DNA from 3 places in the Neobacillus sp. 204 genome. Region 3 is predicted to be linked to each of the others. Evidence: predicted binding sites of a transcription regulator. Region 3 holds the regulator's gene; each other region holds the start of a gene.
The links. Region 3 encodes Rex, which represses fermentation and respiration genes when NADH is low (regulators of the CRP and FNR family bind a similar motif). Its sites were predicted from a motif close to TTGTGAAATATTTCACAA; they were not measured.

Region 1 (2,274 bases), on a different contig from region 3:
TTCTGCTGTTGCTGCAAGGTACATTTTCCATGGGCCATGAACGAAGAGACTCCAGTAAATTATTTTCTTATCCATTGAAAAAAATCTCCAATCTTTATTTCTTTCGGTTCAAATGACGATATTCTGATGGCGTATAGGTGGTTATTTTTTTAAAAAGAGTGGCGAAATAAGCTGAATTCGGGATTCCCACTTCCATGCTGATTTCATTTATCGTTTTATCTGTAGTTTCTAGATTCTGCTTAGCATGAGTAATTCGTGTCTGCTGGATATATTGAATGGGGCTTATACCTTTAATCTGCTTAAATGTCCGCTGCAAATGATAAGGACTGCCGTGACAAATATCTGCTAAGTTTTCGAGTGTTAACGGTTCGTTAAAATGCATGTCAACGTAATTAGTAATCTGTCCTACCCAGTCTTCATTTGGGAGACGAAGTCCGTTTGGCTTACAGCGTTTACAAGGGCGGAAATGTTCAGCCAATGCATGTTCTGCTTTTAAAAAAATCTGGACATTTTCAATTTTGGGAGCTTTGGATTTGCAGGATGGACGACAGAAAATACCGGTTGTTTTAACACCGTAAAAAAATTGATCATCGTATGAACAATCATTATTGATAATGGCCTGCCATCTTTCTTCTGTCAGACTGCTCTTATCATTACAAACCTCCTGCATTTTGTTTACACTTTTCACCATATCACCTCGATAAACAGTATACCTTTATTAAAAGAGTGAAGTAAGTAAAATTGAATATAAAAGCAAGATTACAAAGATAATTGTAAGCGCTCTAAAATAGTTAAAGAAATATTCACAGGATTTTAGAAGAATTTGTTATAAAATGAATATGTTAAATATATCACAAAGTAAAACACTCTAGTTTTTTAAAAAGGAGAACATCTGATGGGATACAGTAAACCCGAAAAAATCATGGAAATTACCGTCGAAAATGGAGTGAAAAAATCAAATTACCCTCCTTTACAAACACTGATTTTAGGTTTTGAAGCAGGTGCCTTCATTGCTTTAGGTTATTTACTTTTTATTCGCGTAACGGCAACTCTCACAGGTAATTTAGAAGGGTTGAGTAGTTTGATTGGTGCGTCTGTTTTCCCAATTGGTCTTGTCCTCACATTGCTTGCAGGCGGAGAGTTATTAACAGGCAATATGATGGCTGTGCCACTAGCTCGAATGGCACATAAGATTAGCACGAGGGACGTTATTTATAATTGGTTTCTTGTAACAGTCAGTAACTTTATCGGAGCAATTTTTGTGGCTTACTTTTTTGGACATATAATTGGCCTTACGGAAACAGGACCGTTCTTGGAAAGAACAATTAGTATCGCTGACCATAAATTAGAAGCTACTTTTCTCCAAGCCTTTATTTCGGGGATAGGCTGCAATTGGCTCGTTGCTTCGGCTGTGTGGCTTTCTTATGGAGCCAATGATATGGTTGGAAAAATTACCGGTATTTGGTTTCCGACCATGGCATTTGTCGCGATTGGTTTTCAGCACGTAGTGGCGAATATGTTTGTGATTCCTGCAGCGATCTTTGCAGGGCATTTTACTTGGTTAGCTTATCTGGAGAATTTTATCCCTGTCTTTCTAGGAAATGCGGTGGGCGGATCGGTATTTATTGCGATGGCCTATTGGCATGCCTATAAGAAAAATGAACGGACTTTACCTGAACCGAAAACGATTCATTCCATGATGAAGAGTAGCGTTAGATAGATCAATGACATGAAGAATAATTTAGTTTCTTGTGATTAATTCAGCTCCTTTGTCAAAAGGAGCTGAATTTTTTTCTAAATAAAACTTATCAATCATATTGCCATGTTCATGTGAATAAAATCGGAGAATGAATGGACTGCAATTGGAAGTCCTAGGTCACTGCATGAAAATATAGGATAAGAGGTTAGGGGAAATGACAAAACGTTCGTGGGTAATTTCAGTATTAGTCATTTGCAGTTTACTTTGGCTGGCTGGTTGTACAGGGAAAACAGTGAATGAAAAGGCGGTGGAGGAAAAGGTTACGGAGCCTAAACAAAAGCCAGTTCAAACACCACAAGAAGAACCACAGAAGGAGGAAGCACCAAAACCGATTGCGGTCAATGTAATTGATCCAACTACAAAATCCATTATTAAAACCTTCCTTCCAGTCGATATGGGATTTGGAACAGATAACGATGCGTATAAAAAGGAACTAAAGAAGTGGGCACAGGACCTGGCAAGAGGAACGGAAAGTACCGCTGGCTATGACCAACGAATGGTCCTGGATAAGATGG
Region 2 (2,274 bases), on a different contig from region 3:
ATCGCACCACTAAAGAACAACCAAAAGCTAAGAGCGTTAAGTTGTGGGAAGGCCACGTCACGAGCACCAATTTGCAGCGGAATCACCACGTTCATTAAACCAATTAATAATGGCATTGCTGCAAAGAGAATCATGATAACACCATGTGTTGTAAAAATTTCATTGTAATGCTGTGCATCTAAAAATTTCATCTCTGGTCGAGATGTTTGAGCCTTCATTAAAAGCCCATCTACTCCGCCTCGGAAAAACATCAGCACACCAGAAAGGATATACATGATCCCAATTCGTTTATGATCGACAGTTGTCAACCATTCTCTCCAAAGCCATTTCCATTTCTTTAAATAGGTAACTCCAGCTACAATGCCTATCATCGTTAAGAGAATAGCAATCTGTGAACCTAGTATTAATGGGTTGCCGACGATAAAAAAGTCATGCCAATTAATGCCCATTGTGTTCACCTCCATCAGAATTTTCGTCCGTGTTCATTCCATCCATGTCCATAGAATTCCCAGTTGTTTCTTTTTCTTTAAAAATCTTTCCTTTTACGCCATGTACTTCATATAATTCAGGGTTTGTATACGTTTTTGAATTCATATCTGCATGGTTGACCCAGACTAGATGAGTACCAACGAATGTCTCACGTCCTAAGTGTGTAGGCTTAAGTAGTTCAACGTATTTCTTTTCCGTTAACTTAGGCGCAGTATCTTTGACTTCATTTACCCATTTTTCAAAGGCTTGCGGGGATTTTGCTTCGACTGTAAATTCCATCTCAGCATAACCCTTGCCGTTAAAGTTTGTATTTCTTCCTAAAAATTCTCCAGGTTTGTCAGCGGTAAGGTACAACTCTGTCTCCATCTTATTCATGGTATACTTTTGACCGCCTAAAGCAGGAACCCAGAAGGATTGCATTGTGCCAGCAGAGGTTAATTTAAACTGTACCGGAGTACCAGCAGGTATGTTCACATAGTTCACAGTTTCGATTCCTTGCTCAGGATAGCTAAAAATCCATTTCCAATCGGCGGAAGTCACATTGATGGTAATTGGTTTTTTATTTTCATACCCGGCAGGTACTTTTTCTAGTTTATAGATTGTTTTAACAGTAGGAATTGTTAAAGCAATAACAATAAGAATAGGAATCACAGTCCAAATTATTTCTAATTTTGTGCTTCCATGTTCTTCAGGAGGCTGATAATCTGCATTTTCAGGTTTAGCACGATATTTCCATATGATATATCCAAATAAACCAAATACCACGACAACCACTAGCAGCATAAAAATAAGTGACCAGTTAATCAAATCAAGAATATCACGTGCTGCAGGTCCTTTTGGATCAAAGACGACCATTTTTGAACAGCCGCTTAAAAGTAGAATTGGTAATAAAGCTAACAGTGGAAATAAGTAGCTTTTTTTAAACATGTATATATCTCCCTTCCATAATGTACACTTTTAAGATTATAATCGTGAAATCTTTCACAAACAAGATAAAACTATTTTCCTTTCTGTTTTTTACTGAATTAAATATGTTTATATTAATTATTATTTAATATTAATTAGTCTTTTTGTTTTTTCTCAAAACCTATATTAACAATATTGCTGTGATGATAATATAGGTTTTTGGATTAAATTGTGACAAATTTGTTAAGGATTTAATATCCAATGCGAGGGAAAATAAGGGAAGTTGATTTTATAAAAAATCTAACTATGTTTTTGTTGTCACAAATCTTTTAATTGTCTATTTTAGATAAAAAGTGGGATAATACGTAGGAATACATAGATAGAGGAGAGCAAAAAATGAAGGTAAAAGTTAATCGTAATGCAGCTAAAGCGTTGAAAAAAATGTTAGAACAAGAAGAAGCACAAGGAAAACTATACCGAGTTTATGTCACAAGTATTCATGGGGACCACGCCCATTATGATTTAATGCTGGATACGCCAACAGAAAACGATGTAGTGGTTACAAGCGATAAAGAAATTGATTTTATTCTTGATAAAAATGAACCTGCCTTAAATAGTATCTGGATCCAATATTTCCAATTACCGAAAGAAGAATGGTTAATTACTAACCCTACAATGGGCGTCCACCATCACCATTAATAGAACAAAAAAACGCTTGTTAAATGTGACTGGCGTTTTTTTATTGTAAATATTTTCTTAAAACTTGAAAAAGTTAGTAAATTTTTCATATAATCCTATTATTGTGATTCATAACCAATTATGAGTTTCTACACAAAAGGAGATTACATATGATTCGACGTTTTTTTTCTTATTATCGAC
Region 3 (2,274 bases):
ATGTCGATTTTCCTGCCCCATTGCGTCCCACTAAAGCCACACGGTCTCGAGTTTGTAATTCTAGTTTAATATTCGATAAAATAAGGTCAGCACCATAATATTTTTGTAGTTGATTAACCTGTAACAAAATCATTCTCATTCACCTCTATTACATAGGTTTAGTGTACCTTATTCCCGGTATGTCGGCAATAAACTGCTAAGCAGGTTAGGAGGATGAGAGTTTTAATTCGACAAAAAACCTTGGATTTAGTTCAAAGTTTCACACACATAGAAGGAAAAATAGTGTATGATTTGATGGGAGGATTTTTTTATATGGCAGAATTTACTCATTTTAATGAAGAAGGCCGAGCAAAAATGGTCGATGTCAGTGATAAGCCTGAAACGGCACGTACGGCAATTGCTCATTCCAGCATTACCATTAGTAAAGAAATTTATGATAAAATTACCAATAACGAGATGAAAAAAGGCGATGTCTTAGCAGTGGCTCAGGTAGCTGCAGTCATGGCAGCAAAAAAGACTTGGGATTTGATTCCGATGTGTCATCCGATTCCATTAACAGGGGTTAATATTTCTTTTTCCTGGGAACAGGACACGCAAGAGAACTATCGTTTAAATATAGCAGCAGCCGTTAAAACCAAGGGGAATACAGGGGTAGAAATGGAAGCGTTAACAGCCGCTTCAGCGTGTGCTTTAACGGTTTATGATATGTGTAAAGCCGTTGATAAAGGTATGGTGATTGGACCGACGTATCTTGTCGAAAAAACGGGCGGTAAAAATGGTGATTTTAAGAGAACTGAAAAAGTTAAATGATATTTAACTAAATTATCCAAGGGGTGTGGGAGATTATGAGTAATGAAACAATGAAAATACCACAGGCGACAGCAAAACGGCTGCCCCTCTATTACCGATTTCTAAAAAACCTGCATACATCCGGTAAACAAAGGGTCTCTTCAGCCGAACTAAGTGAAGCAGTAAAGGTAGACTCCGCCACAATTCGCCGCGATTTTTCTTATTTCGGTGCATTGGGGAAAAAGGGTTATGGGTACAATGTTAATTATTTGATATCCTTCTTCCGTAAAACTTTGGACCAGGATGAGTTAACAAAGGTTGCCTTAATAGGGGTTGGAAATCTAGGCACGGCGTTCTTAAATTATAATTTTTTAAAAAATAATAACACAAAAATAGAATGTGCCTTTGATGTTGATCCAGAAAAAATGGGAACCAAGATTCGCGAGGTCCCAGTTTATCATATGGATGAATTAGAGAAGGTTTTAACTGAGGGGGGTATATCCGTTGCCATTTTAACGGTTCCGGCCCCTGTAGCACAGATGATTACCGACCGACTTGTAAGTGCAAATGTAAAGGGGATATTAAACTTTACTCCAGCACGATTAAATGTCCCTCCACTGATTAGGGTGCATCATATTGACCTGGCAGTGGAGCTGCAATCGCTTGTCTATTTTTTAAAGCATTATCCGACGGTGGAAGTAGAGGAAGAAGAAGAAGAATAACTAGTTAAGAGGCTTTTCACAGAATTTGTGGAAAGCCTTTTGTATTTTTAAACCCTGCTTTTTTTAATTACATAATCTATCAAAATACGGACGTATGGACTAAGATTTAGGTAGATTAATGCAAACGGTTACTAAACCGGAAAGTGGGGAAATCCAATGTCAAGTTTACGAGTTGAAGCGTTAAAAATGCACAAGAAGCATCAAGGAAAAGTCGGGATTTATTCAAAGGTTAAGGTACATAATGCAAAGGATTTAAGCTTAGCATATTCACCTGGTGTGGCAGAGCCTTGTATGGATATTTATGAAGACGAAAGCAAAGTCTATGATTACACTTCAAAGGGCAATCTTGTTGCGGTCGTTTCAAATGGAACTGCAGTCCTTGGGCTGGGAAATATTGGACCAAAAGCAGCGATGCCTGTTATGGAAGGAAAGGCCGTGTTATTCAAATCCTTCGCAGATGTTGACGCATTTCCTATTTGCTTAGCCACCACTGACACAGACCAAATTGTAGAAACCGTTAAGTTACTAGAACCAACATTTGGAGGCGTGAACCTAGAGGATATTGCGGCTCCACAATGCTTTGAAATTGAAGACCGCCTCCGCAAAGCCTGTGAGATTCCAGTTTTTCATGATGACCAGCATGGAACTGCGATTGTAACAGTGGCTGGTTTAATTAATGCATTAAAATTGGCGGAAAAGAAAATTGAAGAAATTCGTGTCGTAGTTAATGGAGCAGGTTCGGCTGGAGTAGCAATTGTTAAGC

Region 1: a site for Rex is predicted at 840-857, ahead of ACJ004_RS06660 (formate/nitrite transporter family protein). Genes of this name have one in related genera too.
Region 2: a site for Rex is predicted at 1,459-1,476, ahead of qoxA (cytochrome aa3 quinol oxidase subunit II). Genes of this name have one in related genera too.

The regions. Positions count from the first base shown of each region.
Region 1 covers NZ_JBJORY010000002.1:525,250-527,523, reverse strand. The annotation lists gene ACJ004_RS06670 (methylated-DNA--[protein]-cysteine S-methyltransferase) at 1-75, opposite strand, end outside; gene ACJ004_RS06665 (bifunctional transcriptional activator/DNA repair enzyme AdaA) at 95-691, opposite strand; gene ACJ004_RS06660 (formate/nitrite transporter family protein) at 896-1,720, shown strand; gene ACJ004_RS06655 (VanW family protein) at 1,914-2,274, shown strand, end outside.
Region 2 covers NZ_JBJORY010000005.1:238,525-240,798, reverse strand. The annotation lists gene qoxB (cytochrome aa3 quinol oxidase subunit I) at 1-449, opposite strand, end outside; gene qoxA (cytochrome aa3 quinol oxidase subunit II) at 439-1,416, opposite strand; gene ACJ004_RS12575 (iron-sulfur cluster assembly accessory protein) at 1,792-2,094, shown strand; gene ACJ004_RS12570 (ABC transporter ATP-binding protein) at 2,244-2,274, shown strand, end outside.
Region 3 covers NZ_JBJORY010000024.1:5,226-7,499, forward strand. The annotation lists gene ACJ004_RS28265 (ABC transporter ATP-binding protein) at 1-133, opposite strand, end outside; gene moaC (cyclic pyranopterin monophosphate synthase MoaC) at 313-810, shown strand; gene ACJ004_RS28275 (redox-sensing transcriptional repressor Rex) at 846-1,511, shown strand; gene ystJ (NADP-dependent malic enzyme) at 1,668-2,274, shown strand, end outside.